2 regions of the Arthrobacter sp. FW306-07-I genome follow, and region 2 is predicted to be linked to the other one. Evidence: riboswitches for the same ligand, from Rfam matches in the RefSeq annotation. Region 2 holds a riboswitch; the other holds the start of a gene.
The links. A riboswitch is a leader RNA that binds a small molecule or an ion and turns the genes downstream of it on or off. The one in region 2 is predicted to bind glycine.
Positions count from the first base shown of each region.

Region 1: linked by a shared signal. The riboswitch ahead of gcvP (aminomethyl-transferring glycine dehydrogenase) and the one ahead of gcvP (aminomethyl-transferring glycine dehydrogenase) in region 2 are both predicted to bind glycine.

Region 1 is NZ_CP084550.1:828,717-836,126, forward strand. Features, by position in the region: gene LFT46_RS03920 (AMIN-like domain-containing (lipo)protein) at 1-442, shown strand, start outside; gene LFT46_RS03925 (APC family permease) at 514-2,070, opposite strand; gene LFT46_RS03930 (Dps family protein) at 2,294-2,773, shown strand; gene LFT46_RS03935 (MFS transporter) at 2,867-4,423, opposite strand; gene LFT46_RS03940 (TetR/AcrR family transcriptional regulator) at 4,508-5,044, shown strand; glycine riboswitch at 5,139-5,236, shown strand; gene gcvP (aminomethyl-transferring glycine dehydrogenase) at 5,426-7,410, shown strand, end outside.
Region 2 is NZ_CP084550.1:382,914-390,323, reverse strand. Features, by position in the region: gene purU (formyltetrahydrofolate deformylase) at 1-510, opposite strand, end outside; gene cycA (D-serine/D-alanine/glycine transporter) at 507-2,018, opposite strand; glycine riboswitch at 2,172-2,269, opposite strand; glycine riboswitch at 2,586-2,685, shown strand; gene gcvP (aminomethyl-transferring glycine dehydrogenase) at 2,838-5,702, shown strand; gene gcvT (glycine cleavage system aminomethyltransferase GcvT) at 5,712-6,824, shown strand; gene gcvH (glycine cleavage system protein GcvH) at 6,871-7,254, shown strand; gene glyA (serine hydroxymethyltransferase) at 7,251-7,410, shown strand, end outside.

The DNA of each region.
Region 1 (7,410 bases), 450 kb from region 2:
GGGCTCGCTGGCGAAATCCGGGCAGGACACCGGTACCGCATCCGTCACCAATGTCCGCACGGGGCGGCACTACTGCTTCGACCGGCTGGTGGTTGACCTCAACGGCCCTGCCGTCGCCTACACCGTTCAGTACGTGCCGCGGATTGAGCAGGAGGGCTCGGGGCTTCCCATTCCGGTGCGGGGTGGTGCGCGCCTGCACATCAGCATCAAGGCGCCCTCCTACGACGAGAACGGCAACGCCACCTACAACCCCGCGGACAGGAACGAACTCAGCAACGTTTCCGGCTACCAGACCTTCCGCCAGGTCGTCTCTGCAGGAAGCTTCGAAGGGTACACCAGCCTGGGCCTGGGCGTCCGCGCCCGCCTTCCGTTCCGGGTCTTCACCCTTGACGGTCCGGGTTCCGGCTCCCGCGTGGTGATCGACGTGGCGCACTATTGGTGACCGATCCGTCGTCGTAAAACCAAAAAGGTGCCGCGCCCCTGACGGGGCACGGCACCTTTTCTGCGCTGTCCTTACTCCGGAACCACGAGGGCGGGAGTATCGCGCTTCAGGGTTTCACCGCGGAAGAAGCCGGGGTGGGTGCGGGACATGACCAGCATGACGACGCCGCCCAGGGCCAGGATGCCGATGCCCAGGATGAACACCAAGCCCACGCCGAAGACCTCCGAACCGCTGCCGAATTCCGGGGCCAGGCTGTCCACGGCGGTCTGGAAGAACACCACGAACAGGCCCACGCCGCCCACCACCGGGCACACCAGCCGGAACAGGAAGTGGCGTGCGCTGTTGAACAGGCTGTGGCGGAAGTACCAGGTGCAGGCAAGCGCTGTGAGGCCGTAGTAGAAGCAGATCATCAGGCCCAGGGCCAGGATGGTGTCGTTCAGGACGTTCTCGCTGACCACGTGCATCACGGCGTAGAAGCCCGCGGAGATGATGCCGGCCGCGATGGTGGCGAAGCCCGGCGTCGCGAACTTCCTGCTGATCCGGCTGAAGGGCTCCGGCAGCGCACCGTAGTGCGCCATGGCCAGCAGGCTCCGGGACGGTGACATGAACGTGGACTGCAGGGATGCAGCGGAGCTGGAGAGTACGGCGAGGGACATCAGGATGGCGAAGGGACCCATGATGGGGGAGGCCAGTGCGGTGAAGATGTTCTCGTGGTTCTCGGCGTTGTTCAGGCCGTTGCCGGTATCGCCAACGCCTGCGAACATCATGGTGGCGATGCTGACCAGGAGGTAGATGGCAAGGACGATGACAGCCGTCAGCGTTCCTGCCACGCCGGCGGTCTTCTTACCGTTGGCCGTCTCCTCGTTGACGGTGAGGCAGACGTCCCAGCCCCAGTAGACGAAGATCGACAGGGAGATGCCCGCGGCAACCTGGCCGAAGGTCTCGATCTTGGTCACGTCGAACCAGTCCCAGCTGAACGGGATGGCCGTTTCAGAGGTGGACCAGTTGGCAAAGGCCAAGCCCACGAACAGGCCCAGGACCAGCAGTTGGAAGCCCACCAGGCTGTACTGCACCAGCTTGGTGGTGTGCATCCCGCGGTAGCTGACCCAGACGGCCAGCGCCACGAAGACGAAGCAGGTGAGCACGTTCAGGGCTTTGTTGTCCGCCAGGTCTGCGAGCTCGGGGGAGCCGGTGAGCTGGGACAGGAAAAGGTAGAAGAAGTCGACGGCGACGCCGGCGAGGTTGGACAGCACGATGATGTTGGCCGCCAGCAGGCCCCAGCCGCCCATCCACCCGATCCATGGCCCGAAGGCCTTGGTCACCCAGGTGAAGGTGGTGCCGCTGTCCGGGGAATCGGCGTTGAGTTCCCGGTAGGAGAGCGAAACCAGGATCATGGGGATGAACCCGATCAGGAAGATGACTGGCAGCTGGAGGCCGGCTTCGTTGACGGTGGGGCCCAGCGCGCTGGTGAGGGTGTAGGCGGGGGCAATGGTCGAAATGCCCAGGACGACGACGGCGAGGAGCCCGAGCTGCCCGCCCTTGAGGCCCTTGTCGCTGAAGCCGTCCGCGGCCGGCGCATGGACATGCGGACCGGACTTGGAAGTGCTGGTGCGGATTGTCTCTGTCATGGCACCACTTTCTGAAAAGGCTGTGAGACGGTCGTCACTATATGAATGGCGTTCATTTAGTATGGGGGTGCCCGGCGTGTGATGCAAGACGCAATATGAATCACATTCGTTTGTGACTCGTTTGCGGAATTAGTAAGCTCGCTGATGAATTGTCGGAAGTGCTGCCGCCGCGGGGTCCGCGGCTGGTAGCGTCTGGCATATTGGACCACTTTGAGGAGGATGCATGAAAGCTTCACCCACACTGACCAACAACCTGCAGGCTGTCCTTGCAGACCTGATTGAGCTCCATGTCCAGGGAAAGCAGGCGCACTGGAACATCGTGGGCACCAACTTCCGCGACCTTCACCTCCAGCTGGACGAGATCGTGGACGCCGCCCGCCAGTTTGCCGACGACACCGCCGAGCGGATGCGGGCCCTGCATGCGCTTCCGGACGGACGCAGCTCCACCGTTGCCGAAACCACCAGCCTGGCCCAGTTCCCTGAAGGGCTGATCAGCACCGAGGATGCCATCGAGCGGATCGTCGCCGCCATGGAGGCGGCCGTGGGCACCATGCGCAAGGTCCATGACGAAGTGGACGAGGAGGACCCCACCTCGGCGGACCTCCTGCATGAGTTCATCGCCCGGCTGGAGCAGTTCGCCTGGATGGTGCAGGCCGAAAACATGAAGCCAACCGCCAAGGTCACGGCTGCCGACTCGAAGTAGCGGGCACTTCACGGGGCGCCCGGTGCCGAGGGGATTCCTCCTCGGCCCCGGGCACTTTCTGTTGCCCGGACCGTTCCAGGCGGCCCGGCGGCACTAGACCGCCTTTGGCGCTTTGCGAAGCACGACGGCGGCGAGGACTGCCGCCGCCGCCATCAGTACCAGCCCAATCGCCGCAGTCACGTGCACCCCGGAATCGAACGCCGCGGCGGCAGCGTCCAGGACCGCTCCAGCGAGCGATGCGGGCAGGAGGTTGGCCGCCTCCACCGCGCCCGCCAGTGTTTCTCCGGCGTTGTGCAGGACAGGCCCGGGCAGTGTGCCCTCCAGGCCTGCCGGCAGCCGAAGGTTTTGCTGGTAGGAGGCTGTCAGGATGGATCCCAGGACAGCTGTCCCCAGCAGTGAGCCCACCTCGTAGCCCGTTTCGGAAATCGCCGCGGCGGCCCCTGACTTTGCCGGCGGGGCGGCACCCAGGATGAGGTCGTTGGAGATGGTCTCCGCCGTGCCCACGCCCAGCGCCAGGACCAGGAGGGCTGCCAGCAGCAGCGACGGGCCGCCGTCGTGGTTTCCGAACGTCACCATGCTGTAGCCTGCAGCGCTGAACGCCAGCCCCGCAGCCACCACGTACCCGGGCCGGACCTTGCGGACCAGCGGCACCACCACCAGGCCTGCCACCACCGTGGCCGCCAGCGCGGGGACCATGGCAACTCCTGCCGCGGAGGGGCTCATTCCTTCGAGGAGCTGCAGGTGCTGGGCAAGGAACAGGATGAACCCGTTGAAGGAAAACAGGGCCAGGATGTTGGCGGCAATGGCCATGCTGAATACCCTGTTGCGGAACAGGGACATGTCCAGCAGCGGGTGCTCCAGGCGCCGCTGCCGCTGCACGAACACCGCCCCCATCGCCAGGCCAAAGGCAATCGCCCCCAGACCTGCTGCGCCCGGCCCTTCCGTGGCAACTGCCTTGATGCCGTACACCACGGGCACCATGACCAGCATGGACAGCAGGATGCTCGGGATGTCCACCTTCCCCGGCGCGGGATCCTTCGACTCCGGGACCAGTGCCGGCGCCAGCACCAGCAGGGGAATCATGAGGGGGACCGCTACAAGGAAGACCGCACCCCACCAAAAGTGCTCCACCAGCCAGCCGCCGAAAATGGGTCCCAGGGCCGCGCCGCCGGAGAATCCCGCAGCCCAGATGGCGACGGCAAGCCGCCGGCGGTTGGGCTCGGGAAAGATGTTGCGGATCAGCGACAGCGTGGACGGCATCAGCATGGCCCCGAAGAAGCCCAGGGTTGCACGGCCGGCGATCAGCCACTCCGGTGTGGGGGCAAAGGCCGTGGCGGCAGAGATCGCGGCGAAGCCGAGGCTGCCCATGACCAGGAGCCTCCGGCGCCCGATCCGGTCGCCGAGGCTCCCCATGGATACCAGCAGGCCGGCCAGTACCAGGGGATAGGCGTCCACGATCCAGAGCAGCTGCACCCCGGTGGGTTCCAGGGCGCGCGCAATGGCCGGCAGTGCGAAGGTCAGCGCGGTGTTGTCCACGGCGACCAGGAGCACGGGAAACATCAGCAGGGCCAGCGCCAGCCAGTCACGCCACGGCTGCCGCGGGGCGTTCTTGTCCGCGCCTGTGGGTGCGGGGCTGGTGAAAGTCGTCATGAAATAACTATACCGTCCGGACGGTATAGTTTGAAATGGCTGCCGGTTCCGTCTTCCCGCCCGGGGAAGGGCATGATGGGAAGCATGCCCCGAAAGCCTGTAGCCCGCGACGCGGTCCTTGATGCCTTCGAGTCCCTGTTGATCGAGGTGGGGGAGCGCGCTGCCACCCTTGACGCCGTAGCCCGGAAGGCCGGCGTGTCGAAGGGCGGCCTGCTCTACCACTTTCCCAACAAGGAAGCGCTCATTGCCGTGCTGCTGGACCGACTGGAGGGCCTTGCCCGGGAAGACGCCGATGCCATGGCCTCGGCCGATGAAGGCGCGGCGGCATACTTCATCCGTTCCTCGGTGTGGGCGGACACACCGCTGGACAGGGCCATCGTTGCCGCCACCAGGCTTGCCGAGGTGGCGCATGAGGAAACGCGGCGCCGGTTCGCGGCCATCCAGCAGCGCTGGTTGGACGAGATCGCGGCGGATGTCGGTCCGGGGCTGGCGAAGGCAGTTCTCTATATGGGTGACGGCCTCTACTTCAACGCCATGCTGTCGGTGGCCCCCGCGCCGGCGGGGGGAGCGGCCGCTGACGTGGAGGAACTCCTCGCCGCCCTGGAGCGGCTCCGCAGGTAGCATTTGCCATTTGCCGGGAGGGGCGGGCGCGTAGGACAATGGAGAGTTGTGAGGGCCGCCACCGGCCGTCATGGCCCAACAAGTGAATAGCCTTTGATCTGCGGCGGGAGAGTTCTGCCGGAAGCACAGGCAGGCGCCGTAGGAGCAAATCCTCCCCAGGAATCTCGCAGGCCCCTGTACCGCCGCGGCGAGGCGCCTCTGGAAAGCAGCAGGCAGTTGTCCTCCTCCCCTTGGGGAGCGAAAGAACTGCTGTGCTCACCGACGGTGCAAGCGGGTCCTGCCAGGCAGGCACCGCGGAAACTCTCAGGTCCAATACAGAGCGGGGAGGAACCCGAATAGCTGTGGCGTACCCTGCGCCGCCTGAGTAAATGGAGTTCCTTCGTGTCGGTTAGCCCAGCCTCCACCACCTTCGTAGACCGCCATATCGGCGCGCGCCGCCAGTCCGACGTCGACACCATGCTCAAAGCCGTGGGCTACGACACTGTCGACTCCCTGGTGGACACGGCCGTTCCCAAGGTCATCCGCCAGGAAACCGCCCTCCGCCTCCAGGACGCCCTCAGCGAGGTTGAGGTCCTCACGGAACTGCGGAAGCTTGCCGGGAAGAACAAGGCGGCCGTGCAGCTGATCGGCCAGGGGTACTTCGATACCGTCACTCCGCCGGTGATCCGCCGCAACATCCTTGAGTCCCCGGCCTGGTACACCGCTTACACCCCTTACCAGCCGGAGATCTCCCAGGGCCGGCTCGAGGCCCTGCTGAACTTCCAGACCATGGTGCAGGACCTGGTGGGCCTGCCCATCGCCAACGCCTCGCTGCTGGATGAAGCCACCGCCGTGGCCGAGGCCGTGCTCCTGATGCGCCGCGCGAACAAGGCCAAGCCCGCCGCCGACGGCAAGACCGTGCTGGACGCCGACGTCCTGCCCCAGACCCTGGCCATCGTGAAGGGCCGCGCTGAGGCACTGGGCTTCGAGGTGGAGGTCGCCGACCTGTCCCAGGGCCTGCCCGAAGGCGACATCAACGGCATTGTGCTGCAGCAGCCCGGCGTTTCCGGACGCGTCTGGGACCAGTCCGCAGTCATCAGCGCCGCCAAGGAGCGCGGCGCCCTGGTCACGGTGGCAGCGGACCTGCTGGCACTGACCCTGATCACTCCTCCGGGCGAGCAGGGCGCCGACATCGCCGTGGGTTCCGCCCAGCGCTTTGGTGTGCCGCTGTTCTTCGGCGGCCCGCACGCCGCCTACATGGCTGTCCGCAAGGGGCTGGAGCGTTCGCTGCCCGGCCGGCTGGTGGGTGTCTCCAAGGACGACGCCGGTGTTCCCGCCTATCGCCTGGCGCTGCAGACCCGTGAGCAGCACATCCGCCGCGAGAAGGCCACGTCCAACATCTGCACAGCCCAGGCGCTGCTGGCCATCGTCGCGTCCATGTACGCCGTTTACCACGGCCCGGACGGCCTCAAGGCAATTGCCGTAACGGCGCACAGCCACGCCCGTACCCTGGCGGCCTCGCTTACGGCTGCCGGTGTTGAGGTCCTGCACGCGAGCTTCTTCGACACCCTGACGGTCCGCGTCCCCGGCCGCGCTGCCGCCGTCATCGCCGACGCCGAGGCCCGGGGCATTAACCTGCGCAGCATCGACGCCGACACCGTGGGCATCGCCCTTGATGAAACCACGACGCCGGCCATCGTCGCCCAGGTGGGCGACATCTTTGGCGCCACCGTTTCCGGGAGTTCCGTTGGCGGCGGCGAGGGCTTCGGGCTGGAGGCCGCCGTCGAGCGTTCCTCCGACTACCTGCAGCACCCGGTGTTCAACACGCACAGGTCCGAAACCCAGCTGCTGCGCTACATCCGTAAGCTCTCGGACCGTGACCTGGCGCTGGACCGCACCATGATCCCGCTGGGTTCCTGCACCATGAAGCTGAACGCCACGGCCGAGATGGAAGCCATTTCCTGGCCGGAGTTCGCCTCCATCCACCCGTTCGCCCCAGACTCCCAGACGGCCGGCTGGCGTGAACTGATCGCCGACCTTGAAGCGGACCTGACCGCCATCACGGGCTACGACCAGGTGTCCATCCAGCCCAATGCCGGCTCGCAGGGTGAACTCGCTGGTCTGCTGGCGATCCGCGGCTACCACCACTCCCGCGGCGACCAGCAGCGCAACGTCTGCCTGATCCCGGCCTCGGCGCACGGCACCAACGCCGCCTCCGCCGTGCTGGCGGGCATGAAGGTCGTCGTCGTGGCCACCGCCGCTGACGGCACCATCGACCACGACGACCTGACGGCCAAGATCGAAGCGAACAAGGACGCCCTGTCCTGCATCATGATCACCTACCCGTCCACCCACGGCGTCTATGACGGCGACGTCCGTGAGGTCTG
Region 2 (7,410 bases):
ATCCGGGGTCACGGGAATGTGATGGAACGGAACACCGTGCCAGGCGGCAAGGGGTTCCAGGTCCGGGTGGTTGGACACCACGGCGGCAATTCGGACGGGCAACTCGCCACTGCGGGCACGGAACAGGAGGTCGTTGAGGCAGTGGTCGTACTTGGACACCATCACCAGGATGGGCTGCTTGCGGCCATGCCGTTCCAGGCGCCAGTCCATCCGCCATTCCCGGGCCACTTGTTCAAAACCGGAGCGGAGGCGGTCGAGTTCCATCTCTACCTGCGAGGTGACGTGGATGCGCATGAAAAACCGGCCGCTTGCCCTGTCGCCAAACTGCTTGATGTCCACGATGTAGCATTCCTGCTCCAGCAGGTATGCCGCCACCGCCTGGACAATGCCAAGGGCATCCGGGCAATGGAAGGTCAGCACGAATTCCTTGCCGGTTTCGGGAACCATGGCCTGGCGCTGTCCGGCCGCGGCCGTGCCCGCCTGCGATGTGCGGGTTTCCGTGCCGATCACCGCTTGACCCGCTCTTCCCCCACTTCTGCGGCGGCACCCGGACGGGAAGCCTTGCCGGATGCGGCGTCGGCGAAGTCCTGGTCTGCCTGCAGTTCAGCCTGGAACGTGGCAAAACGGGCCTGGTGTGCGGGCCGGCGGCGGAGGACGAACCATGCGGCGCCCAGCAGGATGAACCAGACCGGGGTGACCAGCAGGGCCACCAGGGTGTCTGGCTGGGTGGTGAGGGTCCAGATCACGAAGCCGAAGAAGGCGAAGACCACCCAGACCATGGCAATACCGCCGGGCATCTTGAACTTCGATGCGTCGTGCAGGTGCGGCCGGCGGCGGCGGAAGGCGATGTAGCTGGCCAGGATGATCGACCAGACAAAGACAAAGCAGACAGCGGACACAGTGGTCACCATGTCGAAGGCCTTGCCCACGTCCTGGCCCGCATACATGAGGACGACGCCGGACAGCAGCAGCACGCAGGAGAGGAACAGTGCGTTCTGGGGCACCTTCCGCCGGGACAGTTTGCCAAAGACGTCCGGAGCGTCGCCTTCCTGTGCAAGGCCGAAGACCATGCGTGAGGTTGAGTAGATGCCGGAGTTCGCGGAGGACATTGCGGAGCTCAGCACCACGAGGTTGACCACGGTGGCGGCGGCACCCAGGCCCGCCAGGGAGAACATGGCGATGAATGGGCTGTGGCCTGCCCTGAACTCGGTCCAGGGGGTGACAGCCATCAGGATGATGAGGGCACCTACATAGAAGAGCAGCACGCGGATGGGGATGGAGTTGATGGCCTTGGGCAGGTTCCGCTCAGGGTTCTTGGCCTCGGCCGCGGTGGTGCCCACCAGTTCGATGCCCACGAAGGCGAAGACTGCGATCTGGAAGCCGGCCACGAAGCCCATGAACTCGTTCGGGAAGAATCCGCCGTGGCTCCACAGGTTGGTGAAGGTGGCAGGGCCGGCGTCGGACTGGAAACCGGTGAAGATCATGAACAGGCCAACAATGATCAGAGCTGCAATGGCAATGATCTTGATCAGAGCGAACCAGAACTCCGTCTCGCCAAAGGCCTTGACGGTGGTGAGGTTCAGCAGGAGCAGGATGGCCACGGTGGCCAAGCCGGGGATCCACAGGGGCACCCCGGGCCACAGTTCACGGGAGTAGCCCGCGATGGCAATGACATCAGCGATGCCGGTGATGACCCAGCAGAACCAGTAGGTCCAGCCCGTAAAGAAGCCGGCCCAGGGGCCCAGCAGGTCTGCGGCGAAATCGCTGAACGACTTGTAGTTGAGGTTGCTGAGCAGCAGTTCGCCCATGGCACGCATAACGAAGAACAGCATGAAGCCGATGATCATGTACACGAAGATCACCGAGGGGCCGGCTGCCGAAATGGTCTTTCCGGAACCCATGAACAGGCCGGTGCCGATTGCGCCGCCGATGGCGATCAGTTGGATGTGGCGGTTGCTGAGCTGCCGCTCCAGGTGCGGGGCTCCGCTTCCGGGGGACGTCGGGGAGTGGGTCGTCATTGAGGAACTCCATCGTTCGAGCGGCACCCGGGGTGTCGCAAAGATTGGATTTCCTCCCCGCTCTGTCTGGGACCTGAGAGTTTCCACGCGCCGGGATGGCGTGCTTGCACCGTCGGTGAGCCAGGACAGGGCCTGGCTGCTTTCCAGAGTTGCCTCACCGCGGCGGTACGTGGGCCTGAGAGTTTCCTGGGGAGGGTTTGCTCCTACGGCGCCTGCTGAACGTACCGGCAGGGCTCTCCCGCCGCAGGTCAAAAGCGTTAATTGGTAAATCAGTGTTCAGTTATCGGAGTGCATCCGCTGTGGACTTCAAGCCGCACGGTGCATTTCGGGGCCTCCGGTAATCACAGCCGGCGACGGAGCGCCCAGCGTTCTTTGGGCCAGTTCCGCTGCCCGGCCGGATCACGGGGTTCAGTGTGGCGTCCGTCACGAACAAAAGTCAAGCCCGGCATTACGGTCGCCGCGTAACGCACCTGTACTTGCCAGCGCGCTGCATGGCGGACCGATTTGCTCTCCGGGGCGCCATCCTGTAACTTGTGAGCCGAATCACCCATATTTCAATAAGCCTTTCGAGCTGTGGCGGGAGAGTTCTCCCGGCTATCACCGGGCAGGCGCCGTAGGAGCAAATCCTCCCCAGGAATCTCTCAGGCCCATGTACCGTCACGGCGAGGCGACTCTGGAAAGCAGTGCTGCTCCGGCAGCGCTCACCGACGGTGCAAGCAGACCTTGGCGGGGATGCGGAATCTCTCAGGTCCAATACAGAGCGGGGAGGGACCCGATCCATGCCGAGCCACCCGTGGCCGGCCAAACCTGGAGTTCCTCATGACGATTCAATCCCAACCGTCTGTCTTTGCGGACCGGCACATTGGTGCACGCCGCCAGGCTGACGTCGACACCATGCTCAAGGCCGTTGGCTACGACAGCGTTGACGGCCTGGTGGACATCGCTGTCCCCAGTTCGATCCGCCAGTCCAAGCCGCTCGCGCTCAAGGGCGCCCTGAGCGAGGTTGAGGTGCTTGCGGAACTGCGCAGGCTCGCCGCCAAGAACAAGACTGCCGTGCAGATGATCGGCCAGGGCTACTACGACACCATCACCCCTGCCGTCATCCGACGGAACATCCTGGAAGCCCCTGCCTGGTACACCGCCTACACGCCGTACCAGCCCGAAATTTCCCAGGGCCGGCTGGAGGCGCTGCTGAACTTCCAGACCATGGTCCAGGACCTGGTGGGCCTGCCCATCGCCAACGCCTCGCTGCTGGATGAAGCCACCGCCGTGGCCGAAGCCGTACTGATGATGCGCAGGGCCAATAAGGCCAGCGGCCAAAACGCTGGCGCCCGCGACGGCAAGACCGTGCTGGACGCCGACGTCCTGCCGCAGACCATCGCCATCGTCAAGGGCCGCGCCGAGGCGCTCGGCTTCGAGGTTGAGGTCGCCGACCTGTCCAAGGGACTCCCTGAAGGCGCGATCAACGGGATCGTGCTCCAGCAGCCCGGCGTCTCCGGCCGCGTCTTCAACCACGCCGACGTCATCGCCGAAGCGAAGGAGCGCGGCGCGCTGGTGACGGTGGCCGCTGACCTGCTGGCCCTGACCCTGATCACCCCTCCGGGCGAGCAGGGTGCCGACATCGCCGTCGGCTCCACCCAGCGTTTCGGGGTGCCGCTGTTCTTCGGCGGCCCGCACGCCGCCTACATGGCCGTGGCCAAGGGCCTGGAGCGTTCCATGCCCGGCCGCCTGGTGGGTGTTTCCAAGGACGACGCCGGCCTCCCGGCCTACCGCCTGGCGCTGCAGACCCGCGAGCAGCACATCCGCCGCGAGAAGGCCACGTCCAACATCTGCACGGCGCAGGCGCTGCTGGCCATCGTGTCCTCCTTCTACGCCGTCTACCACGGCCCGGACGGCCTGAAGGCCATCGCCGAGCGCGTCCACAACAACGCCCGCGTCCTCGCCACCACCCTCAAGGCCGCTGGACGGGAACTGGCCACCGAGACGTTCTTCGACACTGTCACCGTCTCAGTTCCCGGCAAGGCCGCAAAGGTCATCACCGCAGCTGAAGCACGCGGCATCAACCTGCGCTACATCGACGCCGACACCATCGGTGTCTCCACGGATGAAACCACGACGCCGGAAATCCTGTCCGCGATCGCCGTCGCCTTTGGTGCCGGCCCGGTGGTGGACGCCGAGGGCTTCGACCTCCCCGCAGAGGTACTCCGGACCTCCGAGTACATGCAGCACCCGGTGTTCAACACCCACCGGTCCGAGACGCAGCTGCTGCGCTACATCCGTAAGCTCTCAGACCGCGACCTGGCGCTGGACCGCACCATGATTCCGCTGGGCTCGTGCACCATGAAGCTGAACGCGACCGCCGAGATGGAAGCCATCTCCTGGCCCGAGTTCGCCTCCATCCACCCGTTCGCCCCGGACTCCCAGACCGAAGGCTGGCGCGAACTGATCAGCGGCTTGGAAGCCGACCTGGCGGAAATCACCGGCTACGACCAGGTGTCCCTCCAGCCCAACGCCGGGTCCCAGGGCGAGCTCGCCGGCTTGCTGGCCATCCGCGGCTACCACCGTGCCAACGGCGACACCCAGCGCAACGTCTGCCTGATCCCCGCCTCCGCCCACGGCACCAACGCCGCCTCCGCCGTCCTGGCCGGCATGAAGGTCGTCGTCGTTGCCACGGCCGCCGACGGCACGATCGACCACGAGGACCTGTACGCGAAGATCGAGGCGAACAAGGACGTCCTCTCGGCGATCATGATCACCTACCCGTCCACCCACGGCGTCTACGACGCGGACGTGACCGAGATCTGCGAGGCTGTCCACGCGGCCGGCGGCCAGGTCTACGTTGACGGTGCCAACCTGAACGCCCTTGTGGGCCTGGCCCAGCCCGGCAAGTTCGGCGGCGATGTGTCCCACCTGAACCTGCACAAGACCTTCTGCATCCCCCACGGCGGCGGCGGACCCGGCGTCGGTCCGGTTGCAGCCAAGGCGCACTTGGCGCCCTTCATGCCCGGCGATGCCAATAAGGCAGCGCACCAGGAAGGCCACGGCGTGGCCATCAGCGCCTCCAACTTCGGGTCCGCGGGTGTCCTGCCGATCTCCTGGGCCTACGTGAAGCTCATGGGCGGCGAGGGCCTGACCGAGGCCACCAAGGCAGCCTTGCTCGCAGCGAACTACGTTGCCGTGCGCCTGAACGACCACTTCCCGGTTCTCTACACCGGTGAAGGCGGACTCGTTGCCCACGAATGCATCCTGGACCTGCGCGACCTTACCGCCAAGACAGGAGTCACCGCGGAGGACGTGGCCAAGCGCCTCATCGACTTCGGCTTCCACGCCCCCACCCTGGCCTTCCCGGTCGCCGGCACGCTGATGGTGGAGCCCACCGAGTCCGAGGACCTGGCCGAGATCGACCGCTTCATCGAAGCCATGATCACCATACGCAAGGAAATAGACCAGGTGGCCAACGGCGACTTCACTGTCCAGGACTCACCGCTGCGCAACGCACCCCACACCGCGTCCGCCGTCGTCAACTCCAACTGGGACCGCGCCTACCCGCGCGAGCAGGCTGCCTTCCCCGTCCACCACCTCAAGCAGGACAAGTACTTCCCGCCGGTGGGGCGCATCGACGGCGCCGGTGGAGACCGGAACCTGATCTGCTCCTGCCCGCCGCTGTCCGAGTTCGAAAACTAAGGATTCCCCATGACTGAGAACTACACGGCTCTTTATGAAGAGCACAAGAAACTGGGCGCCTCCTTCACCGACTTCGGTGGCTGGCAGATGCCGCTCAAGTACGGCTCTGAACTGGCCGAGCACCACGCCGTCCGCAAAGCCGCGGGCCTGTTCGACCTCTCCCACATGGGCGAAGTCAGGGTCACCGGCCCCGAAGCCGGCGCTTTCCTCGACTACGCCCTGGTGGGCAAGTTGTCCGCCATCGCGGATGGCAAGGCCAAGTACTCGCTGATCTGCAACGAGGACGGCGGCATCATCGACGACCTCATCACCTACCGTTTTGGCGACGAAAAGTACCTGGTGGTGCCCAACGCCGGCAACGCCCCCACCGTGGCGGCCGCCCTCGCCGAGCGGGCAGCCAACTTCGACGTGAAGGTGGAGGACGCTTCCGCGGCCACCTCCCTCGTCGCAGTCCAGGGACCCAAGGCCGAGGCGATCCTGCTCAAGCTCACGGATGAATCCCAGCACGCCCTGGTCACCGACCTGAAGTACTACGCCTTCAATGAGCTGACCATCGCAGGCCAGGACGTCATCCTTGCCCGCACCGGGTACACCGGCGAAGACGGCTTTGAGCTCTTCCTGCCGAATGAAGGCGCCGCTTCCCTGTGGGAGTCCGTGGCCCAGGCCGGCGAAGAGTTTGGCATCATTCCGTGCGGCCTCGCATCGCGCGACTCACTCCGCCTTGAGGCCGGCATGCCGCTGTACGGCAACGAGCTGTCGCTTGAGCGTTCACCGTTCGACGCCGGCCTTGGCCCCGTAGTTGCGCTCAAGTCCAAGGAAGGCGACTTCGTCGGCCGGGCTGCACTCGAGGCGGCCAAGGAGTCCGGTTCCAAGCGCAAGCTCGTCGGCCTGAAGGGCCTAGGCCGGCGCGCCGGCCGGGGTGGCTACCCGGTCCTCAAGGACGGCAACGTGGTGGGCGAAGTGACCTCCGGCCAGCCCAGCCCGACCCTTGGCTACCCTGTTGCACTTGCCTACGTCGACGTCCAGCACGCCGGGCTGGGCACCGCGCTGGACGTGGACCTCAGGGGAAAGGCCGAGCCCTTCGAAGTTGTTGCCCTGCCGTTCTACAAGCGCCAAAAGTAGCTTCGGCGCTTCCCACTCTTGAACACCAAATTTAAGGAAAAAAACCATGGCTAAAGTTGCCGCTGAACTGAAGTACTCCGCCGAACACGAATGGATCGCCGCTGACGGCTCCGGCCCGTCCGTGGTTGGTGTGTCCGCTGTTGCCGCCGAAGCACTGGGCGACATTGTCTACGTGGACCTGCCCGAGGTTGGCTCCACGGTGACCGCAGGTGAGACCTGTGGCGAAATCGAGTCCACCAAGTCCGTTTCAGACCTGTACTCCCCCGTTACGGGCGAGGTCACGGAAGTCAACGACGACGTCGTCAGCGACCCCGCCGTGATCAACAACGACCCGTACGGCGCCGGCTGGCTCTTCAAGGTCACCGTCACCGAAGAGGGCCCGCTGTTGTCCGCAGAGGAATACGCCGAAGCAAACGGCGGCGAACTGTGAGCGCGGCCGCTGACACCGCAGTGTTCGAGCAGGTAGTCTCCCCGAGCCTCAACGCGGACCTTTCCGGGTTGGACCCGGAGGTCGCAGCCAAGATCGACGACGAACTGGGCCGCCAGCGCGACGGCCTGGAGATGATCGCGTCGGAAAACCACACCG